Regions from separate parts of the Enterobacter chinensis genome, predicted to be linked through region 3. Evidence: predicted binding sites of a transcription regulator. Region 3 holds the regulator's gene; each other region holds the start of a gene.

The links. Region 3 encodes CRP, which controls carbon source genes, mostly activating them, when cyclic AMP is high. Its sites were predicted from a motif close to ATGTGANNNNNNTCACAT; they were not measured.
Region 1: focA (formate transporter FocA) is a predicted target of CRP. The motif match lies at 3,505-3,522, and genes of this name have one in related genera.
Region 2: epd (erythrose-4-phosphate dehydrogenase) is a predicted target of CRP. The motif match lies at 3,437-3,454, and genes of this name have one in related genera.

What each region holds. Positions count from the first base shown of each region.
Region 1 covers NZ_JARDVI010000002.1:206,614-212,336, reverse strand. The annotation lists gene pflA (pyruvate formate lyase 1-activating protein) at 1-50, opposite strand, end outside; gene pflB (formate C-acetyltransferase) at 255-2,537, opposite strand; gene focA (formate transporter FocA) at 2,589-3,446, opposite strand; gene ycaO (30S ribosomal protein S12 methylthiotransferase accessory factor YcaO) at 3,853-5,613, opposite strand.
Region 2 covers NZ_JARDVI010000003.1:369,618-375,340, forward strand. The annotation lists gene PYW49_RS11105 (OprD family outer membrane porin) at 1-90, opposite strand, end outside; gene loiP (metalloprotease LoiP) at 301-1,059, opposite strand; gene tkt (transketolase) at 1,332-3,323, shown strand; gene epd (erythrose-4-phosphate dehydrogenase) at 3,649-4,668, shown strand; gene pgk (phosphoglycerate kinase) at 4,718-5,723, shown strand, end outside.
Region 3 covers NZ_JARDVI010000008.1:46,912-52,634, reverse strand. The annotation lists gene PYW49_RS20930 (YccS/YhfK family putative transporter) at 1-1,565, opposite strand, end outside; gene crp (cAMP-activated global transcriptional regulator CRP) at 1,623-2,255, opposite strand; gene PYW49_RS20920 (OsmC family protein) at 2,567-2,971, shown strand; gene PYW49_RS20915 (phosphoribulokinase) at 3,051-3,920, opposite strand; gene PYW49_RS20910 (YheU family protein) at 3,951-4,169, opposite strand; gene PYW49_RS20905 (hydrolase) at 4,166-5,188, opposite strand; gene mdcA (malonate decarboxylase subunit alpha) at 5,417-5,723, shown strand, end outside.

The DNA of each region.
Region 1 (5,723 bases), on a different contig from region 3:
TCGACGGTGCCACAGGATTCAAAGGAGTGAATGCGACCAATAGTTGACATTGCGGTGATATCTCCAGCATCGGCCCGTCCGGGGCCTGAGTATGCACAGCTCAAAACCGGCTGTGTTGAAGTCTGTTTTGGCTGATATCCATTGAGTATAGATAGCGGACAAAAGAGACTGAGGTGGAGAGGGTGCTAAAAAGGCCCCACTGACGTGGAGCCTTTATTGTACGCTTTTTAACGCGTGATTTCAGTCAATTCCAGTTAAATGGACTGAGTGAAAGTACGGGTGATAACGTCCTGCTGCTGTTCTTTAGTCAGGGAGTTAAAACGTACTGCGTAGCCAGATACGCGGATGGTCAGCTGAGGATATTTCTCAGGATGTTCCATCGCGTCGAGCAGCATTTCACGGTTCATCACGTTCACGTTCAGGTGCTGACCACCTTCGATGGACGCTTCGTGGTGGAAGTAACCATCCATCAGACCCGCGAGGTTAGTTTTACGCACTTCGTCGTCTTTACCCAGCGCATTTGGAACGATAGAGAAGGTGTAAGAGATACCATCTTTCGCGTAAGCAAACGGCAGTTTAGCAACGGAAGTCAGAGAGGCTACAGCACCTTTCTGGTCACGACCGTGCATTGGGTTAGCACCTGGGCCGAATGGCGCGCCAGCACGACGACCGTCTGGGGTGTTACCTGTTTTCTTACCATACACTACGTTAGAGGTGATGGTCAGAACAGACTGAGTCGGGATAGCGTTACGGTAAGTAGTCAGTTTCTGAATTTTCTTCATGAAACGTTCTACCAGGTCAACCGCCATGTCATCAACGCGAGAATCGTTGTTACCAAACTGCGGGTATTCGCCTTCGATTTCGAAGTCTACAGCCAGGCCGTCTTCGTCACGAACTGGTTTAACTTTCGCATATTTGATAGCAGACAGGGAGTCAGCAGCAACGGACAGACCTGCGATACCACACGCCATGGTGCGAACGACGTCACGGTCGTGCAGCGCCATCAGTGAGGCTTCGTAGCTGTACTTGTCGTGCATGTAGTGGATAACGTTCAGTGCAGTGACGTACTGTTTAGCCAGCCAGTCCATGAAGTGATCCATACGCTCCATCACTTCGTCGAACTTCAGAACGTCGCCTTTGATTGGTTCAGACTTAGGACCAACCTGCATTTTCAGTTTTTCATCAACGCCGCCGTTGATTGCATACAGCATGGTTTTCGCCAGGTTTGCACGCGCACCGAAGAACTGCATTTGTTTACCAACGACCATTGGGCTTACGCAGCAAGCGATAGCGTAGTCATCGTTGTTGAAGTCCGGACGCATCAGGTCATCGTTCTCGTACTGCAGAGAAGAGGTGTCGATAGACACTTTAGCGGCGAATTTCTTGAAGTTCAGAGGCAGTTTTTCAGACCACAGAACGGTGATATTTGGCTCCGGAGAAGGCCCCATGGTGTACAGGGTATTCAGGAAGCGGAAGCTGTTTTTGGTAACCAGCGTACGGCCGTCAACGCCCATACCACCGATTGATTCAGTTGCCCAGATTGGGTCACCGGAGAACAGCTCATCGTATTCAGGAGTACGCAGGAAGCGAACCATACGCAGTTTCATGACCAGGTGGTCAATCATTTCCTGAGCGTCTTGCTCGGTGATTTTGCCTGCTTTGATGTCGCGTTCGATGTAGGCATCCAGGAAGGTGGATACGCGACCGAAGGACATTGCTGCGCCGTTCTGAGACTTAACCGCGGCCAGGTAGCCGAAGTAGGTCCACTGGATAGCTTCCTGAGCGTTGGTAGCAGGACCAGAGATATCGCAGCCATACTTCGCAGCCATCTCTTTGATCTGACCCAGCGCGCGGTGCTGTTCAGCGATTTCTTCACGCAGACGGATAGTCGCTTCCAGGTTTACGCCGTTTTCCAGGTCAGACTGCAGGGAAACGAATTGGGCGTATTTGTCTTTCAGCAGGAAGTCGATACCGTACAGTGCAACACGACGGTAGTCACCGATGATACGGCCACGGCCATATGCATCTGGCAGACCAGTCAGAACACCAGATTTACGGCAGTTCAGAATGTCTTTGGTGTAAACATCAAATACACCCTGGTTGTGGGTTTTGCGGTATTCGGTGAAGATTTTTTTCAGCATTGGGTCCAGCTCGCGGTTATACGCTTTGCAGGAACCTTCAACCATTTTGATACCACCGAACGGAATAATTGCGCGTTTCAGTGGTGCTTCAGTCTGCAGACCAACGATTTTCTCAAGGGCTTTGTTGATGTAGCCAGCATCGTGAGAAGTGATGGTGGAAGCAACGGAGGTGTCAAAATCAACTGGCGCGTGAGTGCGGTTTTCCAGTTTAACGCCTTCCATTACGCTGTCCCACAGCTTGGTGGTCGCATCAGTTGCGCCAGCCAGGAAGGATTCGTCACCTTCATACGGGGTATAGTTTTTCTGAATGAAGTCACGTACGTTTACTTCATTCTGCCAGTCACCTTTCGCAAAACCTTCCCAGGCTGTGGCTAACTTTTCATTAAGCTCGGACATGTAACACCTACCTTCTTAAGTGGATTTTTTATTTACTGCCTGAGAAAACCATCAATGATGATCGTCGCCACGCAGGTAAATGACCCAGTATGTCAACCCAACTAACAGACCCCCACCGATAATGTTCCCGATAGTGACAGGGATCAGGTTATCAGTAATGAAATTCATAATAGTCAGGTGAGAGAAACTTTCCGGGGATGAACCAACTGCGGTCCAGAACTCCGGGCTCGCAAAGTCGCGGATGACAATGCCCATTGGGATCATGAACATATTCGCGATACTGTGCTCAAAGCCGCTGGCAACAAACATCGCAACCGGCAGAACCATAATTAAGGCTTTGTCCATCAGGCTACGACCCGAGTAGCTCATCCATACAGCCAGGCAGACCATGAGGTTAGCGAGGATGCCGAGAGCAACGGCTTCGATAAATGTGTGGTGCATTTTGTGGTCGGCGGTTTGCAGGACGTTGAGCCCCCAGCCACCGTTGGCGGTCATGTACTCGCCAGAAAGCCACATCAACAAAACAAAGAGCAGACAGCCAACCAGGTTACCCACGTAGACGTTAAGCCAGTTACGTGCCAGCTGACCCCAGGTAATTCTTCCGCTGGCCTTTGCCACGACAATCAGCACCGTTGAGGTGAAGAGGTCGGCACCGCAGATAACGCAAAGAATCAGACCCAGTGAGAAGCATATGCCGCCAATCAGTTTGGCCATGCCGAAAGGCATACCAGCAGTACCGGTGGTGGCGGTGATGTAGAAGACGAAAGCGATAGAGATGAACACACCAGCCGTGATCGCCAGATAGAACGTCTTCATCGGGTGTTTCGTTGCTTTATAGACACCCGCTTCTTCGGCAACTTTGGCCATCGCAGCGGGGAGTAAAAGATCAAAAGGGTTGTCAGCTTTCACACTAACTCTCTCTTTATTAAGTCGGCGACGAGATACTAACAAAGCATTATAGAAGAGAAATTGATATAGATCATATCTCGCCTGGCTTATAGGCCCGCAGTATGTATGGTTTTACAACAAATGCGGAGTAAGTATTTGATTATCCGTAAAAAAATAAATTTTAAAAGTTATGAAAAGAGTTGAATTTTTTCGTTCAGCCACCTCTGAAACAGTTAATTAATATGGAGTATTTACCATAAATAGTAACAGTAAAGCTCAGGTAAATATTATTATATTTACCCATGTTTAACTTTATTATTACAATCAACAGTCATTGCCGAAGAAAATAAAAAACGGGGCAATGAAATTGCCCCGTAATATAGCCCAGACGATTGAATACGCCTACTGCTGGTAATGTTATGTGCGCTTATTTTGACCAGTAAGCGGTTTTCGCTTTCTGCAGCTTTTCGTAGGCCTTCAACAGTGACTGATGGGCAGGGAAGGCTTTCAGATCGCTATCAACAGCCTGCAGACCATAGAATGGCTCTTCGCCACTCAGGGCCGCGCTAGCTGCTTCCACGGCCTCTGCACCGTACATACGCACGAAAGCATTCAGATATTGCAGCGGCTCGCGATCGTCTTCCTGTGCCAGCAGCAACAGCGTTTGCAGGCAGCGGTAATAATTGGTGCGCTCGGCAGAGAAAACTGACTGATTGAACTCCATGGTCCACTCGGTCCAAGCCAGGGCCTGATCCAGGTCGCCACCCGCCAGGGCCAGCATCGCTTTCAGCTCACCGATACGCAGGGTATACCAGCCGTTGTCTTTACCGGTCGCCAGACCCAGCAGTTCACGTACGCGTGTGAAGTCATCGTGGCCTTCCTCGTCCAGCTGGGCGATCAGGTTCAGATAATCTTCTTTCTCCCATTCACTGCCTGGGAGAGCCAGCAGCGTTTCACGCAGATGCGCGCCCATGCTGTTATTCGCCAGCCACAGATCTTCAGCCGGGTAGATGTCGGACATGCCAGGAACAATAATGCGGCACGCGTAGACGCCAAGGTGCTCGTAGTCGGCGATATAGACGTCCTGGTCTTCGGCTTTGAAAATAGCCATCAGCGTAGCGAACTCTTCTTCCGTGGTACCGGCAAAGCTCCAGTCCACAAACGGATAGTCGGCGTCCTGTTTGAACATATCCCAGGAGATCAAACCGCTGGAGTCGATGAAGTGGGTTTCGAGGTTGGTATGCTCGGCCACTTCTTCATCGTCGAACGTTGGCGGGGTGAAGACGTCGAGATCTTTCAGGCTACGGCCCTGCAGCAGCTCGGTAACGGTACGCTCCAGCGCCACGCCGAAGTCCGGGTGCGCGCCGAAGGAGGCGAAACAGGTGCCGTTGGCCGGGTTAAACAGCACAACGCAGATAACCGGATATTTACCGCCCAGCGAGCCGTCATAGGCAAAGATTGGGAAACCTTCTGCTTCCAGTTTGGCGATGGATTCCACCACGCCCGGATAACGCGCCAGCACGTCTGCCGGAATTTCAGGCAGGCTGATGGATTCGGCAATAATGCGGTTTTTAATGTGGCGTTCGAAGACTTCAGACAGACCCTGCACGCGGGCTTCATTGCGGGTGTTACCGGCGGACATGCCGTTGGACACATACAGGTTGCCGACGATGTTCATCGGAATATAGACGGTCTGCTCATCAGACTGACGGGTAAACGGCAGGGCGCAAATACCGCGATCTTCGTTACCGGACTGCAGATCGATCAGCATGCTGGCGGTCAGTTCGCTGTCTGGATCGTAGAAGGCACGCAGGCGCGCGTCGAGAATACCTTCCGGCAGTTCGTCGTCTTCGGTCAGCGGGAACCATTTTTCATTTGGATAGTGAACGAACGGGCCGTTAGCGATAGTCTCGCCCAGCCAGAAGTCAGCGAAGAAATAGTTGGTGGACAGACGCTCAAAGTACTCACCCAGCGCAGAGGCCAGTGCCGCTTTTTTTGTCGCGCCTTTACCGTTGGTAAAGCACAGGGCACAGTCTTTATCGCGAATATGCACGGACCAGACATGAGGCACCGGATTGAGCCAGGAGGCTTCTTCGATGTTAAAACCCAGGTCGGTCAGTTTCTGCTGGAAGCGAGCGATGGAATCTTCCAGAGCGGCGTCTTTGCCGGGGATAAACGTTTGAGTCATGGCGTTCACTTTTATCGTACGTAAAGCGCGCAATGATACGGGTTTTGCGTGACAGGTGCTATCTTCGGCGAAAATAAAAGCCTGAGCTATGCTTACATTCAGTAACCTAC
Region 2 (5,723 bases), on a different contig from region 3:
AATAAAACCCTGGCTGCCGGATTGCTGGCTTGCAGCGGCGGGTAATGCGGTAAATAAGCTTAAAGCAATTAATGATAATTCTTTTTTCACGGAGGGAACGTCTCTGTCTGGATATATTAATTTGAATAACTGCGGGGGTGATAATTACCGGAAAAAGTAACGTTTGCAATAATTATGTGACCAGACATTTCAATGGTTAAGTGCAGATATGGCGGGGCTTTACAGGGCATTGTCGATATGTGCGGTTAAGTTAACAATTCATGCGAAATAAAAAGGAGGCAAATCTGCCTCCTTCCAAAATTATTTAATTCCGTCTGCGGCCATACGGTCGCGAATATGTTGTGCACGCTCTTCTGAGGCAGGGTGATCGTCAAACATGGAGCTTTGGCGTCCCGCTTCCAGTTTGGCCAGCTTTTCAAAGCTGGTGGCTAAACCTGATGGATTAATACCGCGTTTGCGCAACAGATCGTAGGAGTAGTCATCCGCTTCGGACTCCTGACGCTGTGAGAACTGGGAGTTAACCAGTTTTTCACCGACATCGCCAAGCTGTGATTGGGACAGGCTGCCAACGATACCGCCCGCTGAGGCCGCCGCAGCGCGGATGGCATTGGTGCCTAAGGCAACCTGCATCCCTTTCTTCACGTGGCCGAGTGCAACGTGGCCCATTTCGTGGCCGATAACCGCTTCGACTTCATTGTCGGTCATCATATCCATCAATCCGCTATAGACGCGGATACAGCCGTTCGCCATGGCGAACGCATTCACGTCTTTCGCCATGTAAACCTTGTAGTTCACTGGCTGGCCGTTGATGTTGTCGCCCAGCGCGGAAGCAATCTTATTCAGACGCTGCGTGTAGGTACTGTTAGCCGGCGCAAGCGTGGCTTTTCCGTCCATATCTTTACAGGCCTGGTCGCTCAGCGCTTTAACCTGCGCATCGCTCAGGGAATAGGCCTGAAAGGCTTCTGCGCCTGACGTCATCAGGCCGTTAGAATCCATATTCTGACAGCCGCTCAGCAGGAGCGTTGTACCCAAGGCCAGCACTATTGCACGCATTTTCATGAGGTTGCTTCCGTACTCGTTAATCTGAATAAAATCCGAAAAGTGCACCGTCAGCGAAGCCGGTGTCGGGCTAAGTATAAGGAATATCTACAGGGCCGGGCGAGCAGATTGCGCAACATGCGAGCATGATCCAGAGATTTCTTAACAAGCAAAAGAATGGTCCATGTACATGGCATGCCGCTTGGGTTACATTGTTGGCACTTTTTTCCGGCGTAGCCCAAAACGCGCTGTCGTCAAGGGCATGGCCTTTAACAGTCCGATCTGGAGTTAAAATGTCCTCACGTAAAGAGCTTGCTAATGCTATTCGTGCGCTGAGCATGGACGCAGTACAGAAAGCCAAATCCGGCCACCCAGGGGCTCCTATGGGTATGGCTGATATCGCCGAAGTCCTGTGGCGTGATTTCCTGAACCACAACCCGCAGAACCCGTCATGGGCTGACCGCGACCGCTTCGTGCTGTCCAACGGCCACGGCTCCATGCTGATCTATAGCCTGCTGCACCTCACTGGTTACGATCTGCCTATTGAAGAGCTGAAAAACTTCCGTCAACTGCACTCCAAAACTCCAGGTCACCCGGAAGTGGGCTACACCGCTGGCGTAGAAACCACCACCGGCCCGCTGGGTCAGGGTATTGCTAACGCTGTGGGTATGGCGATTGCTGAGAAGACGCTGGCGGCGCAGTTCAACCGTCCTGGTCACGACATCGTAGACCACTTCACCTACGCGTTCATGGGCGACGGCTGCATGATGGAAGGCATTTCTCACGAAGTGTGCTCCCTGGCAGGTACCCTGAAGCTGGGCAAACTGGTTGCGTTCTATGACGACAACGGTATCTCCATCGACGGTCACGTTGAAGGCTGGTTCACTGATGACACCGCTAAACGTTTCGAAGCCTACGGCTGGCACGTTGTGCGTGGCGTTGATGGCCACGATGCTGACTCGATTAAACGTGCGGTAGAAGAAGCGCGCGCGGTCACTGACAAACCGTCCCTGCTGATGTGCAAAACCATCATCGGCTTCGGTTCACCGAACAAAGCGGGTACTCACGACTCTCACGGCGCACCACTGGGCGACGCGGAAATCGCACTGACCCGTGAAGCACTGGGCTGGAAACACCCTGCATTCGAAATTCCATCTGACATTTATGCTCAGTGGGATGCAAAAGAAGCGGGTCAGGCGAAAGAAGCTGCATGGAATGAGAAGTTCTCTGCTTACGCGAAAGCCTTCCCACAGGAAGCGGCTGAATTCACTCGTCGTATGAAAGGCGACATGCCGTCTAACTTCGACGCGAAAGCGAACGAATTCATCGCTAAGCTGCAGGCGAACCCATCTAAAATCGCCAGCCGTAAAGCGTCTCAGAATGCGATCGAAGCGTTCGGTCCACTGCTTCCGGAATTCCTGGGCGGCTCCGCTGACCTGGCACCTTCTAACCTGACTCTGTGGTCTGGTTCTAAGCCTATCAACGAAAATACTGCCGGCAACTACATCCATTACGGTGTACGTGAATTCGGTATGACGGCTATTGCGAACGGTATCTCCCTGCACGGCGGTTTCCTGCCGTACACGTCTACCTTCCTGATGTTCGTAGAATATGCACGTAATGCCGTGCGTATGGCTGCGCTGATGAAACAGCGTCAGGTGATGGTCTACACTCACGACTCAATCGGTCTGGGCGAAGACGGTCCAACCCACCAGCCGGTAGAGCAGGTGGCTTCCCTGCGTGTGACCCCGAACATGAGCACATGGCGTCCATGTGACCAGGTTGAATCTGCCGTTGCGTGGAAATACGGTGTTGAGCGTCATGACGGCCCAACCGCACTGATCCTCTCCCGTCAGAACCTGGCGCAGCAGGATCGTACGCCAGAGCAGCTGGCGAACATCGCTCGCGGTGGCTACGTGCTGAAAGATTGCGCAGGCCAGCCTGAGCTGATCTTCATCGCAACCGGTTCTGAAGTTGAGCTGGCTGTCGCGGCCTGGGACAAACTGACTGCCGAAGGCGTGAAGGCGCGCGTGGTATCCATGCCGTCTACCGATGCGTTCGACAAGCAGGATGCTGCTTACCGTGAATCCGTTCTGCCTAAAGCGGTTTCTGCTCGTGTTGCAGTGGAAGCGGGTATCGCTGACTACTGGTTCAAATATGTGGGCCTGAACGGCGCAATCGTCGGCATGACCACCTTCGGTGAATCTGCTCCGGCGGAACTGCTGTTTGAAGAGTTCGGCTTCACCGTTGAGAACGTTGTCGCGAAGGCGAAAGAACTGCTGTAATTGCTGTTTTGCCCGGTGGCGCTACGCTTACCGGGCCTACAAATGGCACGAAAGTAGGCCGGGTAAGCGCTAGCGCGCCGCCCGGCTTTTTTGTCGGCATTATTCCACCGAAAATGTGACGCAAGTCATATAGCTCGCTTATTCATCTGGACAGACATTCCTTTTATTCCCCGATTCGCTTATTCTTGCTGAAGCGTTTCAGTCGATTAAATGTTCGACAATTGACCAATCAATCGCAGTTTGTGACAGCAAGGATTCCCCTTAGGGCGTAGCTGGATTACTCTTTCAGCCACCTCAGATTCAGGGATAGCTTTGCAGGAGATCTATGACCGTACGCGTAGCGATTAATGGCTTCGGTCGCATCGGGCGTAATGTGGTTCGTGCTTTGTATGAATCCGGACGTCGAGCGGAGATGACCGTGGTGGCAATCAATGAACTGGCGGATGCTACGGGCATGGCGCATTTGTTGAAATATGATACCAGCCACGGACGCTTTGCCTGGGATGTACGCCAGGAACGAGATCAGCTTTTTGTCGGTGACGATGCTATTCGTGTGCTGCATGAGAACAGCATTTCCGGGTTGCCCTGGCGTGAACTGGGTGTGGATGTGGTACTTGACTGTACCGGTGTGTACGGCAACCGCGAACATGGCGAAGCGCATCTGGCAGCAGGTGCGAAGAAAGTCCTGTTTTCTCATCCCGGCAGTAACGACCTCGACGCGACCGTCGTGTTTGGCGTCAACCAGCATGAACTGCAAGCCGAACACCGCATTGTCTCCAACGCCTCCTGCACGACTAACTGCATTATTCCGGTCATCAAACTGTTAGACGATGCGTATGGCATTGAATCTGGCACCGTGACCACGATTCACTCCGCCATGCACGATCAGCAGGTAATTGACGCTTACCACCCGGATTTACGGCGCACGCGTGCAGCGAGCCAGTCAATCATTCCGGTGGACACAAAGCTGGCTGCAGGGATCACCCGAATTTTTCCGCAGTTTAAAGACCGTTTTGAAGCGATTGCCGTGCGAGTTCCGACGATCAACGTCACCGCAATCGACCTTAGCGTGACGGTAAAAAAACCGGTAAAAGCCTGTGAAGTCAACCTGTTGCTGCAAAAAGCGGCACAGGGGGCATTTCATGGTATAGTTGACTATACGGAATTACCGTTGGTCTCAGTGGATTTTAACCACGACCCGCATAGCGCCATTGTTGATGGCACTCAAACGCGCGTCAGTGGCGCACACCTTATCAAGACGCTGGTCTGGTGTGATAACGAATGGGGCTTTGCTAACCGAATGCTCGACACCACGTTAGCAATGGCCGCTCAAGGTTTCAGGTAAGACGCATCGTGCGTCTGCAAAACTTTAAGAATCAACGAGAGGATTCACCATGTCTGTAATTAAGATGACCGATCTGGATCTGGCTGGTAAACGCGTTTTCATCCGTGCCGATCTGAACGTACCGGTTAAAGATGGCAAAGTGACCAGCGACGCGCGTATTCGTGCATCTCTGCCAACCATCGAACTGGCTCTGAAGCAGGGCGCTAAAGTGATGGTAACCTCCCACCTGGGTCGTCCAACCGAAGGCGAGTACAACGAAGAGTTCTCTCTGCTGCCAGTTGTTAATTACCTGAAAGACAAACTGTCTAACCCTGTTCGCCTGGTAAAAGATTACCTGGACGGCGTTGAAGTCGCTGCCGGTGAACTGGTGGTTCTGGAAAACGTTCGCTTCAACAAAGGCGAGAAGAAAGACGACGAAGCGCTGTCCAAAAAATACGCTGCACTGTGCGACGTATTCGTAATGGATGCATTCGGTACGGCTCACCGTGCACAGGCTTCTACCCACGGTATCGGTAAATTTGCAGACGTTGCGTGTGCTGGTCCTCTGCTGGCTGACGAACTGGAAGCACTGGGTAAAGCGCTGAAAGAACCTGCTCGTCCAATGGTGGCTATCGTTGGTGGTTCTAAAGTTTCTACCAAACTGACCGTTCTGGATTCCCTGTCTAAAATCGCTGACCAGCTGATCGTTGGCGGTGGTATCGCGAACACCTTCGTTGCCGCTCAGGGCCATAACGTCGGTAAATCCCTGTACGAAGCAGACCTGGTTGATGAAGCAAAACGCCTGCTGACCACCTGCGATATCCCGGTTCCAACTGACGTTCGCGTTGCGACCGAGTTCTCTGAAACTGCGACTGCGACCCTGAAGTCTGTAAACGACATCAAAGATGAAGAGCAGATTCTGGACCTGGGCGACGTTTCTGCACAGAAACTGGCTGAAATCCTGAAAAACGCAAAAACCATCCTGTGGAACGGCCCTGTTGGCGTGTTCGAATTCCCGAACTTCCGCAAAGGTACTGAAATCGTTGCTAACGCTATCGCAGACAGCGAAGCGTTCT
Region 3 (5,723 bases):
TCCAGCGCGTCGTGAGCGTTCTGCCTGAGCAGCCCGCTTTGCCACTGCGGCCACAGCCAGACCATGCCGCCAAAGGCAATCAGGCAGCCGATCAGGGTATCAATCAGCCTGGCGACAATAAACTGTTCGCCATTGAGCGTGAGCAGCTGCAGTGTGTATACCGCCGTCACCGTGAAGCCCACCATCGCCCAGCCGTAGTTTTTGCGGATAATCAGGTAGCTTACCAGCGTAATCGCCAGCATCCCTGCCAGGGTATAACCTTCCGGCACGTGGAAGTGCAGCGTCACGCCCGCAATAATCAGCCCCGCCATCGTTCCGCCGGCCCGATGCAGAATACGCACCCGCGTAGCGCCGTAACCGTTCTGGGTGACAAACAGCACGGTCATTAAGATCCAGTAGGGTTTTGGCAGATGCAGCGCCATGCCCATCAGGCTGGCGGTACTGAGCATAACGCTAATTCTGGCGGCGTTGCGCAGAGCGGAAGATTTAAGAGAAAGATAGCTTCTGAGCGCGGGCAATAACGGAAGCCGCTTTTGCTTATCCGCCATCAGATCGCGGGGGTAAAGCGGGCGCTGTGTACGCAGCACGCGGGCGATGCGGCTGAAGTGCCAGGCGGCAAACTGGCCGACCGGGTTATCCGGATGCTGGCGCGCGATTTTCTCCAGTGCGCCGAGCTGTTTTTCCATGTTAAAGCGCGTGGGGTAGCGGTGGTAGAGAATATCGTCAGCCAGGACCCGCAGGCGCGCCGACACGGTCTGCGCGTTCCAGCGGATCACCGCTTCGGCGTGGCTGCGCTCGACCAGCTTTTGCACCTCTTGCGGGTGGTGAAGGCTAACGGAGATATGCTCCTGCAGATCCAGCCCAACCTGGAAGGTGCGCAGCAGCCGTTTGTATTCGTGGTTCTTGTTGGCGGCGAGCATATGCAGCTGCTGATAGCACTGGCTTATCAGATCCACCACCTTTTGCTGGCGCGTCAGCAGCGGCGGCAAGGATTTTTCCGGATCGGTATGCTGGGTGAGCAGGGTGTATTTGGCTTCGCAGTAATCCGCCAGCTGCACATAGAGCAGGCTCAGGGATTCACGCAGCGGCTGTTCGCGCCACAGCCAGAACCAAAACCAGTTAAACAGCCCGTACCACAGCGTTCCCAGGGCGTAGATCAGCAGCGGCTCCCACACCGGCATATTTCCGGCGAGGCTAAGCGTGAAAATGGCCGCAATCAATGAGGCGGGAAGCAGGCGGGCATGCAGCGAGCTGATTTCGGCCGTGACGCCGAGGGTCATGGCCAGCACGGTCAGAATCAGCGGCAGCGGAATATCCCGGGCAAGCAGAAGCTGTACGGCGAGGCTACAGCCCGCAAACAGGCAGCCGCCAATAATCAGGCGTTTGAAAAAGCGCTTATGCGGCGTGTCCAGACCGGCAATGTTGCAGCAGGCAGGGACGAGAGAAAACAGCAGGCCTTGCTGAAGATGTCCGAGGATCAGGCCTACGGCCACAGGAAGACATAACACCAGCGTTTGTCGCAGTGCGTAGTTAACTTCCGGGTGATAGATCAGCCTGCGCCACATGGGGAGTAGAGACAAAAACGGCGTGACACCTTGTGGTGGCACGCCGTTTAAGCGGAATTAACGCGTTCCGTAGACCACGATGGTTTTACCGTGGGCGGAGATCAGGTTTTGATCTTCCAGCATTTTCAGGATACGGCCTACTGTCTCACGGGAACAACCAACGATCTGACCAATTTCCTGACGGGTAATTTTAATTTGCATGCCGTCCGGGTGGGTCATTGCGTCTGGCTGTTTCGCCAGGTTCAGCAGGGTCTGCGCAATACGGCCGGTCACGTCCAGGAAGGCGAGGTTACCCACTTTCTCTGAGGTGACCTGCAGACGGCGCGCCATCTGGGAAGAAAGACGCATCAGGATGTCAGGGTTAACCTGAATCAGCTGACGGAACTTCTTGTAAGAAATTTCAGCCACTTCACATGCTGTCTTTGCACGAACCCAGGCGCTACGTTCCTGGCCCTCTTCAAACAGGCCCAGTTCACCGATGAAATCGCCCTGGTTCAGATAAGAAAGGATCATTTCTTTCCCTTCTTCATCTTTGATCAGCACTGCCACCGAGCCTTTAACGATGTAATACAACGTTTCCGCTTTTTCACCCTGGTGAATCAGCGTGCTCTTCGATGGGTACTTATGAATGTGGCAATGAGACAAGAACCATTCGAGAGTCGGGTCTGTTTGCGGTTTGCCAAGCACCATGCGCTGTTATCCTCTGTTATAAGCTGTCACCAGAGTCATCAGATGCATCCGGACTCTGGGGTTGCAATCGAATTCTTACCCATACCCTGGGAAGTCGGCTACCGTAACGTTTCGCAGCCAGTAAAGTTTGATGTCCTCTGCATACACGTGTAACGTCAATGTATTACTGTAGCATCCTGAGTGTTTTAGCATAGCTTTCGCCGCGTGTCTCCTGGTGTCTCGCTTCAGCATGATGCAGGTCGCCTTCCATTGCGAGAAATGTAACACACGCGTAATCTGTCACCAAAAATGCAACGTTGGAGTTCAAAAATATGCAAGCGCGCGTGAAGTGGGTTGAAGGTTTAACGTTCCTGGGCGAGTCCGCGTCAGGACACCAGATTTTGATGGATGGTAACTCCGGCGACAAAGCACCAAGCCCAATGGAAATGGTGCTGATGGCAGCAGGTGGATGCAGTGCGATTGACGTAGTGTCGATTTTGCAAAAAGGTCGTCATGACGTGACAGATTGCGAGGTTAAACTCACCTCAGAACGTCGCGAAGAGGCGCCACGCCTGTTCACCCACATTAATCTGCACTTTGTTGTCACCGGTAAAGAACTGAAAGACGCGGCGGTCTCGCGTGCGGTGGACCTGTCTGCGGAGAAGTACTGCTCTGTGGCGTTAATGCTGGAGAAAGCGGTAAAAATTACCCATTCGTATGAAGTGATCGAGGCTTAATCTTTTGGCGGGTGGCGCTGCGCTTACCCGCCCTACGGATTGTTGGCCCGGTAAGCGCAGCGCCACCGGGCAAAACTGATTATGCGATCTGCTTCCCTTCCATCAACCGCTCCACCAGCGGCGTCATGATTAATTCCATCGCCAGCACCATTTTCCCGCCCGGCACTACCAACGTATTCATGTGCGAAATAAATGAGCCCTGCAGCATCGCCAGCAGCCAGGGGTAATCGATACCTTCAAGATTGCGGAAATGGATCACCACAAAGCTCTCATCCAGGGACGGTATCGTTTTGGCGGCGAACGGGTTGGAGGTGTCCACCGTCGGCACGCGCTGGAAGTTAATGTGCGTGCGGGAGAATTGCGGCGTTAAGTAATTGATGTAGTCTTCCATTGAACGAACGACGGAATCCATCACCGCCTCGCGCGAGTGGCCGCGCTCGCTCATGTCACGCGTCAGCTTCTGGATCCACTCCAGGTTAACGATAGGGACCACCCCGACCAGCAGATCCACGTGACGCGCCACGTCGTGTTGAGGCGTGACCACGCCGCCGTGTAATCCTTCGTAAAACAGCACATCGGTGGGTTCCGGCAGCGGCTGCCAGGGGGTGAAGGTGCCCGGCACCTGATTCCAGGGCACGGCTTCATCATAGGTATGCAGATACTTGCGGGACTGCCCTTTGCCGCTCTTACCGTATTCCAGAAAGGTTTGTTCCAGCAGGCCGAAGTCATTGGCTTCCGGGCCGAAGTAGCTGATGTGTTTACCCAGATCGCGCGCCTTACGGATGGCCATGTCCATCTCCGGACGTGTGTAGCGGTGAAAGCTATCGCCTTCGACCTCCGCCGCACGGAGATTCAGCTGGGCGAAAATCTTGCGAAATGCGAGGCTGGTGGTGGTGGTTCCCGCACCACTCGACCCCGTAACGGCAATAACCGGATGTCTGGCAGACATAGCAACTCCCTGACTGAAAAGGTTGGAAGATCAGCCGTGAAACGCGTTGCGGGGCATGATATTGACCGTCTCATGCAGTTCTGACCACACCAGCAATACGTCGCCGCTTTTCAGCTGGCGCTTTACATCGTTGACCTTTTGCTCAAGCGAGCGTTCCTGTTCACCATAATCGGTGCCTTCGCGTAATACAAAGCTTTCAATCAGATTATCGAGCGTTTCGGGAGCCAGATCCTGCCAGGGAATAATCATTTTGCACCGTCCAGATAAGGGGTTAGCCAGTCAGGAATACGCGTCTCAAGCCACATTTTCGGGCGACGCAGCGTACCGCCGATAAACCCGACGTGGCCGCCGTGCTCCGTCAACTGATAGTGAACGTTGTCGGGCAGGAATTCCTGAGCGGGGATCGAGTGATGATCCATAAAAGGGTCATCTTTGGCATGAATGATGAGCGTCGGCTGCGCGATCTTGCTGAGCAGCGGCATGGCGCTGCACTGACGATAATAGTCAATCGCATCGGCGAAGCCGTGAATTTTCGCGGTGATCAGATCGTCGAACTCGCGAATACGGCGCACTTTTTTCAGCTGGCGCAGGCTGACCGGCAGGGTATCCGGGTAGGCCTTCAGCTTACGCGCCGCGTTGGCCTTCAGCAGGTTGAGCAAGTAGCGCTGATAGACGCGGGAAAAGCCTTTCTCCATGTGGTAGCTGCACTGCTCCAGCATAAACGGCGCGGAGACAATCACTGCGGCATCCAGCGGTACGCTTTCACCCTCTTTCGCCAGCAGACAGGCCAGCATATTTCCGCCCAGCGAATAGCCCACGGCAGCGGTGGGAACTGTGCCAAAGTTTTCACGCAGCCAGTGTAAAAACCACGTTCCGTCTTCGGTTTCACCCGAGTGATAGATGCGTTTCTGACGATTGGGTTCGCCGCTACAGCCACGAAAATGCATCACCACGCCGAGCCAGCCGCGGGCTTTTGCCGCCTCAATTAACCCATGCGCATAGGGGCTGTGCAGGCTGCCTTCCAGGCCGTGAAAGACCACCAGACGCGGCTTATGGCGGGCCTGCTCCGGTTCTTCGCTCCAGGCGAGATCCAGAAAGTCACCGTCTGGCAGGTCAAGGCGTTGCCAGTGCGGGGTGAACTGAACCTTGCGGCGGATCAGTCGCGGCAGCATGGTCTGCAAATGGCGATTGGCGACGCCGCGCATAGGCACGAACTCAGTGCTGTCTTCGGCTGCAATGTCGAAGTCTGATGGAATGATTTGGGTCATAAGCGCGATGCTGATTCTTGTCGGAAATTAACGATACTTTCCGAATTGTACCCCGTTTAGCCTGGTTTTCCGAAACATGAACTGATCCCGATCACAAATCTTTACCTTGATTATTACTCTCAGGCTAATGATTCCGCTCTACGCTTAATTGATGCCTTTCTCACCAGAGCGCACACTTTACTCAACGTTAAGCAAATCAAAATGATTAGCTGAATCAGGAGGTTAATAATGTTATCTGGGCAAACACCCACCCGGCAATGGAACACCCGACGTAGCGAAAAAGCACGTCGTCTGGCGTCCGTACCGGTGCAGGGCAAGGTACTGCCGACCGGCGATCTTGTCGCCATGCTGGAGAAGCTGATCGCACCGGGCGACAAAGTCGTTCTGGAAGGCAACAACCAGAAGCAGGCAGATTTCCTTTCCCGCTCCCTCGCTGAAGTGAACCCGCAAATTGTCCACGACCTGCATATGATCATGCCGAGCGTCGGCCGCAGCGAGCATCTGGATATCTTTGAGAAAGGCATCGCCCGCAAGC